DNA from 2 places in the Brevibacillus sp. FW306-2-1A-C05A genome. Region 1 is predicted to be linked to the other one. Evidence: riboswitches for the same ligand, from Rfam matches in the RefSeq annotation. Region 1 holds a riboswitch; the other holds the start of a gene.

Region 1 (6,023 bases):
TTTTGGCTCTGGCACTGCTCGGTCTGGGATGCTATGTGCGCAAGGCACAGCAAGCGGGTGGCGCTCGTCGCGGGTAGTCTTTTTTCCCGTCACTCACCATAGGATGTACCAATTGGGAGGTGACGGGAGTGGCTATATTTCGACCCCGTCGGCGTTGGAGAAACCCGCTTTCCCGAACGAAAGCGTTTTTGATCGCGCTGGTGATTTTTTTTGTGCTGTCGATTCAGACGCTCGTTTTTTTGCAGCATCGGCTGGAGCCGACACTGTTGATCCTGGCTACTCAAAAAGCAGAGCAATTGGCGAAGGAAGCGATTACGGATGCGGTCACCAAGCGGATTTCCCAGCAAGGCGTCGACTTCAACCAGATCGTGAAGATCGAGAAGAACAACGAGGGGCAAATTCAGGCGTATCAGTTCAACTTCAAGGAGTACGCAAGAATTGTCGGCGAAACCACCTCGCGCGTCCAGAACAAGCTCCAGGAGTTCGAGACGGAAAAAGTGGACCGCACGATTCCGCTTGGCCTGGCGACAGGGAATACGTTTCTGGCGCAAATGGGGCCGAACTTGCCCGTGACCTTCGTGCCGATCGGCTCTGTGAAAACGAAGCTGGAGACAGAGCTGAAGGAGGCGGGCATCAACATGGTGCTCGCCACGGTCTACATTTTCGTAGAGGTCGACTTGCGCATCGTCATTCCGTTTGCGACCGAGGAGCAGACGGTTACGACGAAAATCCCGATCACGCACTCCCTCATCATCGGCGACGTGCCGCAGTATTTGTACAACAATCCGGAAGGCAAGCCGGATGTGCCGCGTGCGCCCATGGAAGGTATGGACGACAGCCCGTAGAAGGCGCGGCGGAAACGAAAAAAAGCGGCAGCGTGCGAGCTGTCGCTTTTTTCATGGAGATGGCTGCCCTTGCTTACTGCTCCGCCCAGGTGACAGTCAGCTCGATGACGCCTTCCTGGCCGCTGAGCGGGCCGCCGATCATCGACCAGGACTGTTTTTTCTCGATGTTGCCTCCCTGAATAATGATGTTTTAGTCGTCGATGGTTTGCCCGGAGTCAGAGAGGTTTTGCGTCTTGAAGTAGTCTTTGTACAGCTTGGTTACGGCTGGCATGCTTTCCTTTGTGCTGAAAATGAGCAGGACAAACTTTTTGCCGTCTTTGATTTCGGAATGCGAGGTGCTAATTTCGGCGACCTCCGGGAGCGGGAAATCGGCTGGGAGATATTCCGGCCGCTTCTGTTCAGAGGCAGGCTGGGCAGCAGTGTCGCCGGAAGTTTGCTGGGTCGGCTGTTGCGCAGTCTGCTGTGCTGGTTGCTGCGCTGACTGTTGCGGTGTTTGCTGTTCCGCTTGCTGTGCCGGTTGATCCACTGAAGCTGGCTGGCTGCACGCACTGATCGCCACTGCCACAAAGAGCGACAGAGCGACGTGCGCCCACGCTTTCTTTTTCATCACGTATCATCAGCTCCTCTTCATCATACGTAGAAAATATTCTATGTCATTTTTGGTTCTCCATATGGAAAAAGTCCTGTTTCCAGCATTCGGCAATCGGGGGAGCAACTTGTTTGCTATACTGAAAAAAGCGGCTTGCGAGCGCAAGAGACGGGAACGGACCGAAGACGAGGGGGCTGGAAAGGAAATGAACAGACGCTTTGCAACAGGCATCATTTTTGACATGGACAATACGCTGCTGCACTCGAAGATCAATTTTGCGGAAATGAAGCAGGCAATTTTTCAGTTGTGGACGGAGCATGGTCTGATAGAGCCGACCTTCGACTGGCACAGCCATACCGCCTCGCAACTGATCGAGCTTGGCCGAAAGTCGGGCAGGCTGACCAGCCAGCTCGAACAGGAGATGTGGGGAGCCGTCACGGCAATCGAAAAGGCGGGGATGCACGAGGCTGTTCTCGAGAACCATGCCCAGGAAGTGCTCGCGCAGCTCATGGAGCGGCATCATTTGTTCATTTTGACCAACAACGCCTACGCTGCCGCAGAGGAAGCGCTGCACCAAACCGGTATTGCGGGCTGCTTCGAGAAGATTGTGGCGCGCGAGCAGATGACGACCTTGAAGCCGCACCCGTCCGGGATTCATTACATTCGCAGGCAGTATCCCGATATGCCTGCTTCGGCCTGGACGATGGTCGGGGATTCCTGGATTGACGGAAAAGCCGCGCAGGACGGGGAGGTGGCGTTTATCGCCTACCAGGGACATGCGCAAGACATGGAGCGCCATGACGTGGCACCGCAAGCGTACATTGCGGATTTGCGCGAGCTGCTGACTATGTTGTAACAAAGCTTGCAGGCAGGAGAAAAACACTTCTGCCTAAAAAAATGACAGCGAACGTGAAAAATGTGCTATACTTTGCCTAACTGAATACCAGCCTTCAGGGTAGGGTGAAATTCCCGACCGGCGGTAATGACGAACGCACGTCTGAGCCCGCGACTCGCTATCGCAGTTGGATAGCGACTGACTTGGTGCAAATCCAAGGCCGACGGTAAAGTCCGGATGGGAGAAGGTATTGGCATAACCTCAGAGCTGTTTTTTCAAAAACAGGCATTTGCGAGGTTTCTTTCCCTACGCCCTGAGCATGTTCTCACGGGCGTTTTTTATTCCGCAACTTCATAGCGAAAATCTTCAGGGCAAGGTGAAATTCCTGACCGGCGGTAATGGCGATGGCGAACCATCGTCTGAGCCCGCGACTCGTGGACCGTGACGGTTTGCGACTGATCTGGTGCAACTCCAGAGCCGACGGTAAAGTCCGGATGGAAGAAGAGCTGACTGCGCTTTTTGGCATCGTTATTTTTGCAAAAAACGAATGCGAGAAGGCTTCTTTCCCTATGCCCTGAAACGCTTGAGGTTTCGAGGGCTTTTTGTTTTGGCTGGAATCCAGGCAGGAAAAAGGAGGTTTTACATGGAGCAGGACAAGCGGTTCATGGCATTGGCGCTGGAGCTGGCGCGCTCGGCCCACGGCCAGACCAGCCCCAATCCACTGGTCGGTGCAGTCCTGGTGAGCAACGGAGCAGTTGCAGGCATGGGCGCGCATTTGCGTGCCGGGGAGCCGCATGCGGAGGTGCATGCGCTGCGCATGGCAGGGGAAAAGGCGGCTGGCGCTACTTTGTACGTGACGCTGGAGCCGTGCAGCCACTTCGGAAAAACGCCCCCTTGCGCCGATGCGGTAGTGGCGGCGGGGATTCGCCGGGCTGTGATTGCGACGCTGGACCCGAATCCGCTCGTGGCTGGAAAAGGCGTGGAGAAGCTGCGCGCCGCAGGAGTGGAAGTGCTCGTCGGGGTAGGCGAAGCGGAAGCGAAAAGGCTCAACGAGGTGTTTTTCCACTACATCACGACGAAGCGCCCGTTTGTGACGGTGAAAACGGCGAGCACGCTGGACGGCAAAATCGCTTCGGTCACAGGACACAGCCGCTGGATCACGGGCGAACGGGCGCGCGCGGAGGTGCACGAACTGCGGAGACAGCACGATGCGATTTTGGTCGGGGTAGGAACCGTTTTGGCGGACGATCCGCTTTTGACGGCCAGACAAGGGGAGCAGTTGTATGGGCGGCAGCCTGTGCGGATCGTCCTGGACAGCGAGCTTCGCACGCCACTTGCAGCGCGCGTGATCGAAAATGCGGATGCGCCGACCTGGATTTTCACGACAGAGGCGGCTCCGCCAGAAAAGCGTGCGGCATTGGCGGCAAAAGGCGTCAGGCTGTTTGTGGCAAGCGGACAAATTTCGGTGGAAAACGTACTGGATACGCTGGGCGAGTGCGGGATTACTTCGCTGCTGGTTGAAGGCGGGCAGGCAGTGAACGGGGCGTTTTTACAGGCGCGCGCGATCCAGAAGATCGTCAGCTACGTGTCGTTGAAGCTGATCGGCGGAAGCGGCGCGCCCACGCCATTTGGCGGACCGGGCTTCGCCACGATGGATCAGACTGTCCGGCTTGCGGATGCAACTGTCGAGCTGCTGGATGAGCAGGACGTGCGCATAAGCGGTTATCCGCTATGGGAAAAGTAGCTGGAAGCAGGTTTTCCGTTTTCTGCGCATTCGCGCCAGAGAGCAGCAGTCGCCAGACGACGGGAGCAAATTTTTGTTCAGAAAGCACAAAGAGGAGGAAAAGGCCGATGTTTACCGGACTGGTGGAGGAAGTCGGAACGTTGGAATCCAGCACAGGCAACGGGCAGGCGAGTCGGCTGGTCATTCGGGCGCAGCGGGTGCTGGAAGGCGTCAAGCTCGGCGACAGTATCGCCGTCAACGGGATTTGCCTGACGGTCACGTCTTTTTCGGCTCGGCATTTTAGCGTAGATGTCATGCCGGAGACGATGAAAAAGACAACCCTCCGTCACCTGCGCACAGGCCAGCGGGTCAATCTGGAGCGGGCGATGCGGCTGGGCGACCGCTTTGGCGGGCATATCGTCTCCGGGCATATCGACGGAACGGGCACGATTTTGTCCCGAGAGCCGCACGCCAACGCTGTGCTGTTTCGCATTGAAGCCGCGCCGGAGCTGTTACGATACGTCATCAGGCAAGGCTCGATCTGCGTCGATGGCATCAGTCTTACGGTCGTGGACGTTGCCGATGCGCATTTTTCGGTGTCGATCATCCCGCATACGCTGGCAGCGACCAGCCTGCACGATCGGCGCGCGGGCGATCAGGTGAACCTGGAGACAGATATTATCGGCAAGTACGTCGAGCGGCTTTTGGGCTATCGCGGCAAGCCAGCAGGCGGCAATCAGACCGAAGCAAAAGGCGCGAAAATCAGCATGGCTTTTTTGCAGGAAAACGGATTCGTTTGAACGAGGAGGGACAAGCCCATGTTTCATCGCATAGAAGAGGCGCTGGAAGATTTGCGCCAAGGAAAAGCCATCATCGTCGTGGATGACGAGGATCGGGAAAATGAAGGGGACTTCGTCTGCCTGGCGGAAGCGGCTGCGCCGGAGATGATTAACTTTATGGCGACGCACGGGCGCGGTCTTGTCTGCGTCCCGGTGACGGAGGAACAGGCCGCGCGGCTTGCGCTCACCCCAATGGTCAGGCACAACACGGACAAGCAAGGGACGGCGTTTACCGTGTCGATTGACGAGGTGAGCACGCATACAGGCATCTCGGCGCAGGAGCGTTCGCAGACCGTGCTGGCGATGCTGGACGAGCGGAAGACGGCAGAGGACTTTCGCAGGCCGGGGCATATTTTTCCGCTGATTGCGAGAGCCGGGGGCGTTTTGCGGCGGGCGGGCCATACCGAAGCGGCGGTGGACCTCGCCCGGCTGGCGGGGAGCGTGCCCGCAGGTGTCATTTGTGAAATCATGAACGAGGATGGCTCGATGGCGCGGTTGCCGCAGCTCGTGGAGATCGCTCGCCGCTTCGACTTGAAGCTGATTACGATTGCCGATCTGATCGCCTACCGGATGCGCACCGAATCGCACGTGCGAAAAGAAATCGAAGTGAGCCTGCCGACGAGCTATGGCGATTTTCGGATCGCCGCCTATACGAACGAGCTGGACGGCAAAGAGCACGTGGCGCTCATCAAGGGCGAGATTGATTCGGCCAAGCCCGTTCTCGTCCGGGTGCATTCCGAGTGCCTCACAGGAGATATTTTCGGGTCCCACCGCTGCGATTGCGGCCCGCAACTGCATGCTGCGCTGGAGCAGATCGAGGCGGCGGGCTCCGGCATCCTTTTGTACATGCGCCAGGAAGGCCGCGGCATCGGGCTTATTAACAAGCTGCGCGCCTACAAGCTGCAGGAGGAAGGGCTGGATACGGTGGAGGCGAACGAAAAGCTCGGATTCCCCGCCGATCTGCGCGATTACGGCATCGGGGCGCAAATTCTCCGCGACCTGGGCGTGCAAAAAATGCGGCTTTTGACCAATAACCCGCGCAAAATCCGGGGGCTGGACGGCTACGGGCTGAAGGTGGAGGAACGGGTGCCGCTGCAAATGCAGGCACATCCGCACAACAAACGGTATTTGTCGACCAAACAGGAGAAGCTGGGACACCTGCTTCATTTCAAAGGCTAAGGAGAGTGGAGAA
Region 2 (6,023 bases), on a different contig from region 1:
ACATCGGGGCCTACTACTTTTTGTGGGGCGCCATCTACGGCGACCAGCAGCAGCTTGGCGGGCTATCGGTCGAGCAGATGACCTCCTACGTGGCGATCGCCTGGATGTCGCGCGCTTTTTACTTTAACAACATTGACACGGAGATCGCCCAGGACGTTCGCGAGGGCAAGGTCGCCATCGAAATGATCCGTCCCTACAACTACTTGTCGGTGAAAACGGCGCAGGCGTTCGGGGAAGGGATTTTCCGCTTTCTGTTTTTCGCGGGGCCGGGGATTTTTCTCATCAGCCTGATTATTCCCTTTCACTTCCCGGCGACCGCGACCGGCTGGGGGCTGTACCTGCTCAGTCTGATGTTCGCTTTTCTCATTAATACGCAGATTAACCTGCTGACGGGTCTGTTCACGTTTTTCCTGTTCCGCAACGACGGGATGATGCGGGCGAAGCGGGTCGTCGTCGATCTGATGTCCGGCCTCGTGCTGCCGATCAGCTTTTTTCCGGGCTGGGCGCAGACCGTCATGGGCTTTCTGCCGTTTCAGGCCGTCAACTACTATCCGAGTCTGATTTTCACCGGAGCGATTACCCCTGGACGGGCCTGGGAATTGATCGGCTTTCAGGCGATCTGGATGGTTGTCATTCTGGTCCCCATCCTGGTTTTGTGGCGTATGGCCCGAAATCGGCTGGTCGTGCAAGGAGGGTAGACGATGCAAAACGTGAAACATATTATCGGCATTTTTGCCGACTACCTGGGCCAGTATTTCAAAACGAGGCTTGCCTATCGGGCTGACTTTCTCGGGGAGCTTGTGTCCAACCTCGTTTCCGAGTTGATTAACCTCGTGTTCATCATCGTCGTGTTCACGCACGTCCCGATGATGAAAGACTGGACGCGGGACGAAATCATTTTCATTTACGGGTTCTTTTTGGTGCCGTATGCGCTGTTCTCGATGTTTTTCGGCTTTTGGGACTTCAACGAGCGCTACATTATCCGGGGCGAAATGGATCGCATCCTGACCAGGCCGATTCACAATCTGGCGCAGGTTTGTCTGGAATCGATTGCGCCGGACCGCATTTTCGGCATCATCACGGGCCTGATTATTATGGGCTATGCGGCGATCCAGCTCGACCTGTCGTTTTACTGGTACGACCCGCTGATCTTCATCGGGCTGGTCGTGAGCGGCGCTCTCATCTACGGCGGCGTGTACACAGCGATTGCGGCGGTCAGCTTTTTCTCCGATTCGCGGACGGGAATCGCCCCGATGATCTACAACATTCAGCAGTACGGCCGCTATCCGGTGGATGTGTACAACAAAGCGATCCGCTTCGTGCTGACCTATGTACTGCCGTTTGCCTTCGTCGGCGTCTACCCGGCTGCCTACTTTTTGCGCAAAGAAGTCTGGTACACCTACGCGGCGTTTACTCCGCTCGTGGCTGTCGTTTTCTTTGGCCTCGGCCTGTTTGTCTGGAACTGGGGAGTCAGCAAATATCGGGGAGCGGGTTCGTAGCAGTCGCGGCGTGATTCGATGCTGGAGGAGCCGAATGTATATTTTTATTTGCGGCTCGTTATGGTAACATTAGAGGTAACAAGCGAAAAAAAGACCGTCCGGCGGCAACCGGAGCGGTCTGTACAATGGAAGCTTCCCTCAAGGGGTTCGGCTCAAAATTTCTGGAAGAATAGACCGCTGGAGTTGGGACTCAAGGGCGGTCTATTTCTTTTTGGTCAAGGTAACTACCAACCCGATCAAAGCGACCAGGAGCATATCCTATTAAATCCATCGGAAAACAATAAAAAATTGTCGATTTAGCCGTTTCCTCTATTGTCAAATCAAAAAAGCGCAGTATAATATGCAATATACAACTACACAATTCCTTCGGGGCAGGGTGCAATTCCCGACCGGCGGTGATCGTGTCACGAGCACGTTAAGCCCGCGAGCCTCCCCAGCTTGTCAGCAAGCGACGGAGTGCAGGATCTGGTGAGATTCCAGAGCCGACAGTACAGTCTGGATGGGAGAAGGATGACGACAGTACGTTTTCTGCACGTGCTTGTTTGCCTGTGCAAACGGGAAAAGCTGCAAAAGGGGCATGCAAAATCAGCACCTTTTGTTTCGCGAACCTGTTTCCTGCACATGCTTTGTCATACGCCTGTAATCTGCCCTGAGAATCTTTCTCAGGGTATTTTTGCGTTTCCGCAGGCAAATCGTATGAGTAGCAACACGTGTGGCACGACCACTGTTGCCATTCCTCAAAGAAGGAGAACAAAGAGGAGATGGTACACATGAAAGAAACAGCCTTGCATTCTTCGCGCAGAGCAACCCAGCGGATCGTGACGATTCCGATGCTGGCCGCCGTTGCCTTTATCCTGCAATTTTTGGAGGTTCCCGTTCCGCTGATGCCGAGCTTTCTGAAGCTTGATTTCAGCACGCTGCCAGCGTTGATCGGCGGGCTTATGTACGGTCCGGTGGCCGGAATCATCATCGAAGTTTTGAAAAATACATTGCACTTTCTGTTTAAAAATGCAGACGGACTCTTGATCGGCGAGATTGCCAATGTGATTGCCGGCGCCAGCTTCATTTTGCCGGCTATCCTGCTGCAACGCAGCGGCCAGGGCAAAAAAGGTTTTCTGACAGGGCTTGCGCTCGGGACATTGATGATGACGGTCGTCATGGCTGTCGCCAACGCATACGTCCTGCTCCCGGCTTACGCTGTGCTCTACCATATGCCGATGGCAGAACTGCTTGCGATGTTCAATGCGACGAGCGTCTGGTCCCTCGTCTTGGTCGGCATTGTGCCGTTCAACATTTTCAAAGGCGTCGTGCTCGCCTTGGTCGCCTATCCTGTTTACGCCAAGCTGGGCGCTCGCCTGGCCCTGCGTACCACAAATTGACATCGGCCTTTCGACTTGCTAAGATATGTTCTTAAACGAACCGTTTTTGTGAAAAGGCTATGAAAGGACCCGCAGCTATTTCCCTTGTTCCAGAGAGTCGGCCCTAGTCTGGAAGGCTGATACGAGGCATACCTGCACCCCATCCTGAAGCCGCCAGCGACGAGCTGGTCCGGTCGCCCCGCCGTTATCGGGTTGGAAAAGAGGACTGTGGCACAAGCCATGGTCAATCAGGGTGGTACCGCGGAAGTCAATCCTCCGTCCCTTTTGGGATGGGGGATTTTTTGCATTTCATGCGAAGAAAAAAGGAGCGTAGAAGGATGAAAGAGGACAAAGCGTTTGTAAAAGAAATTACACCGCAGTCGGAAGATTTTTCGCGCTGGTACATTGATGCGATCAAAAAGGCGGACTTGATGGACTACACCCCGGTGCGCGGCTGCATCGTCTTCAAGCCCGACGGCTTCGAGCTGTGGGAGCGGATTCAGGAGGCGATGGACAAACGGTTCAAGGAAACCGGACATCGCAATGCCTACTTCCCGATGCTGATTCCCGAGTCGTTTTTCCAAAAAGAAAAAGAGCACATCGAGGGCTTCAACCCAGAACTGCCATGGGTGACCGAAGCGGGCGGCGAACAGTTGGAGGAAAAGCTCGCCCTGCGCCCGACCTCGGAGACGATCATCGGCCACATGTACAGCCAGTGGATTCAGAGCTACCGCGACTTGCCGATCCTGATTAACCAGTGGGCCAACGTGTTCCGCTGGGAAAAGCGCACGATGCCGTTTTTGCGCACATCGGAATTTCTCTGGCAGGAAGGCCACACCGCCCATGCGACAGAAGAAGAGGCGCGCCAGGAAACGATGCAGATGCTCGAAATTTATCGCGAAGTAGTCGAGCAGGAGCTGGCGATTCCGGTATGGAAAGGGCAAAAGACGCCGAGCGAGCGCTTCGCGGGTGCGGTTGACACGTACTCGATCGAAGCGATGATGAAGGACGGAAAAGCCGTGCAGGCAGGTACCTCGCACTATTTGGGCGACAAGTTTGCGCGCGGCTTCGAGATCAAGTTTTTGGACCGCGACAATCAGTTCAAGTACGTGCATACGACCTCGTGGGGCAGCTCGACGCGGCTCATCGGCTCGATGATCATGGTGCACGGCGACGACCGCGGCCTGGCGCTGCCGCCACGGATGGCGCCTACGCAAGTCATCATGATTCCGGTAGGTCCGATGAAGCTGCGGGAAAAAGTGATGGAGGCGTTCGATCCGCTTTTCGACGAGATCAAAGCGGCAGGGGTTCGCGTGCGTGCCGACTTGCGTGAAGAGACGCCGGGCTGGAAGTTCAACGAATGGGAAATGCGCGGGGTGCCGCTGCGCCTGGAGCTTGGGCCGCGCGATGTGGAAAACGGTCAGGCGATCCTGGCCCGCCGCGATACGGGCGAAAAAGTGACCGTGCCGCTGGCGGGAATTGCCCAGACGATTGCGAAGCTGCTCGAAGACATCCAGCAAAACATGTTCCAAAAAGCGCTGGCCTTCCGGGAAGCTAATTCTCATCTCGACGTCGACACGATGGAGCAGTTGGCTGCGCACATCGCCAACTGCGAAAGCGAGAACCGCCCAAGCGGCTGGGTGCTGGCCGGCTGGTGCGGAGACGACGCTTGCGAAGCCAAGGTCAAGGAAGAAACCAAATTTACCTCCCGCAACATTCCGTTCGATCCGCCTGCCCAAAAAGCAGCCTGCATTTGCTGCGGCAAAGAGGCGAAGCATACGGTCTGGTTCGGGCGGGCGTACTAGGCGGTTCTGGTAACGCATACGCTTGAACCGAAAACAAGGGAGTGCCCCTCGCGTGAAAAAGAGGGCACTCCCTTTTTGCCTGTGCGAAAAACTTAGCGGCCGAGCACCCAGTCGGCAAAAACCTGTGCGTCGGAAAAGCGGTAGTCCGGCTCCGGATCGAAGCTTCCGGCCTTTTGCGTGACGGGCAGCCAATCGACCCCGACCGTCGTAAGCCCTGCCGCACGCCCGGCCACGATGTCGGCATCGCTGTCGCCTACAAAAATCGTCTCCCCGGCCGTTGAGCCAAGCTCTTTCAGCGCAGTAAAAATGCCTTCCGGGTGCGGCTTTGGCTGGCTCACGTCATCGCCTGTAATCACGACGGAAAAATACGTTTCCAGTCCCCACTCGCGCAAGGAAATATCTGCGCTTCTCCGTCCTTTTCCCGTGACGATTCCCATCTGGACTCCAGCCGCGTGCAACTGCTCCAGCATGCGGGCGATTTCCCCGGGGTTTTGCACCCGGGCATGCTCGCTCGTGTAGATGGCAAAAAAATGATCCAGTGCCGCGGCATGCTCGTGTGCGGGCAGCCTGTTTTGCAAAATGCCTGTCTCCGTCGGCCCGAACAGCGCGACGATTTGCTCGTCTGTGTAATGCTCCTGCAAAAAGCGCTGAAAAGTCGAGCGAAAAGCCGTGAAGATGAGCGGGAGCGTATCGGCGACGGTTCCGTCAAAATCAAACAGAATGGTGCGCATCATCCACCCTCCTTTTGGGCTGAAAAACAAAGAAAAACCATCTTTCTTGATGGTTTTCCTGGTGTGGTTCTCTGCTTTTTACAGAGGCTTGTCCTGATCGTCTGCATCCTCAAACGGTTCTTCCGAATCGTCAGTCGGGTCAGCAGGCGTCAACGGGAACAGAACGTCGAAAAACTTGAATTTGCGGCGTCCCGGCTCGTTTTTAAAGCCTTTGTACTTCTGCAAAAGATCGCTGATGTCGTCGACCAGTTGGTTGCGTTCTTCCTGGCTCAAATAAAATTCAGTCAGGTTAAAAGCAAACGTGTTCTGGTATTCCTTGCGAACATCCTGATCGCTTGCCACGAAGCGGTTGAGTGTCCTCATGAGATCCTTTTCTGTCGTGCGAAACGGAGTGAACATGACGTCACTCAATTGCTGTGCGTTTTCCTCAATCATAAGCTGAAGCTTAACCTGAATCACCTTGGCGACTGGCTCGTAATATTTCTCAACGATGGAACCTTTGACGCGGGTATCCACCTGTTCGAGCAAACCAACACGCACGAGCTCCTTCACGTGGTAGTGAAGACGTGCAGCATTTTCGCCTAGTTCCGTAGCGATTTGTTTGGCCGTACGCGGCTCCAAATCCTCGAA

The links. Region 1 has a riboswitch for FMN ahead of ribD (bifunctional diaminohydroxyphosphoribosylaminopyrimidine deaminase/5-amino-6-(5-phosphoribosylamino)uracil reductase RibD). Riboswitches for the same ligand answer to the same signal wherever they lie in the genome.
Region 2: another riboswitch for FMN. It lies ahead of AC3WJN_RS21920 (ECF transporter S component); the one in region 1 lies ahead of ribD (bifunctional diaminohydroxyphosphoribosylaminopyrimidine deaminase/5-amino-6-(5-phosphoribosylamino)uracil reductase RibD).

The regions. Positions count from the first base shown of each region.
Region 1 covers NZ_JBYSWV010000031.1:25,082-31,104, forward strand. Annotated here, with positions in the region: gene AC3WJN_RS17675 (MFS transporter) at 1-77, shown strand, start outside; gene yunB (sporulation protein YunB) at 120-845, shown strand; gene AC3WJN_RS17685 (hypothetical protein) at 1,036-1,452, opposite strand; gene AC3WJN_RS17690 (HAD family hydrolase) at 1,640-2,290, shown strand; FMN riboswitch at 2,377-2,522, shown strand; FMN riboswitch at 2,628-2,779, shown strand; gene ribD (bifunctional diaminohydroxyphosphoribosylaminopyrimidine deaminase/5-amino-6-(5-phosphoribosylamino)uracil reductase RibD) at 2,913-4,013, shown strand; gene AC3WJN_RS17700 (riboflavin synthase) at 4,121-4,792, shown strand; gene AC3WJN_RS17705 (bifunctional 3,4-dihydroxy-2-butanone-4-phosphate synthase/GTP cyclohydrolase II) at 4,811-6,010, shown strand.
Region 2 covers NZ_JBYSWV010000051.1:9,417-15,439, reverse strand. Annotated here, with positions in the region: gene AC3WJN_RS21930 (ABC transporter permease) at 1-698, shown strand, start outside; gene AC3WJN_RS21925 (ABC transporter permease) at 702-1,499, shown strand; FMN riboswitch at 1,858-2,014, shown strand; gene AC3WJN_RS21920 (ECF transporter S component) at 2,270-2,878, shown strand; gene proS (proline--tRNA ligase) at 3,196-4,662, shown strand; gene AC3WJN_RS21910 (HAD family hydrolase) at 4,755-5,393, opposite strand; gene AC3WJN_RS21905 (winged helix-turn-helix domain-containing protein) at 5,472-6,023, opposite strand, start outside.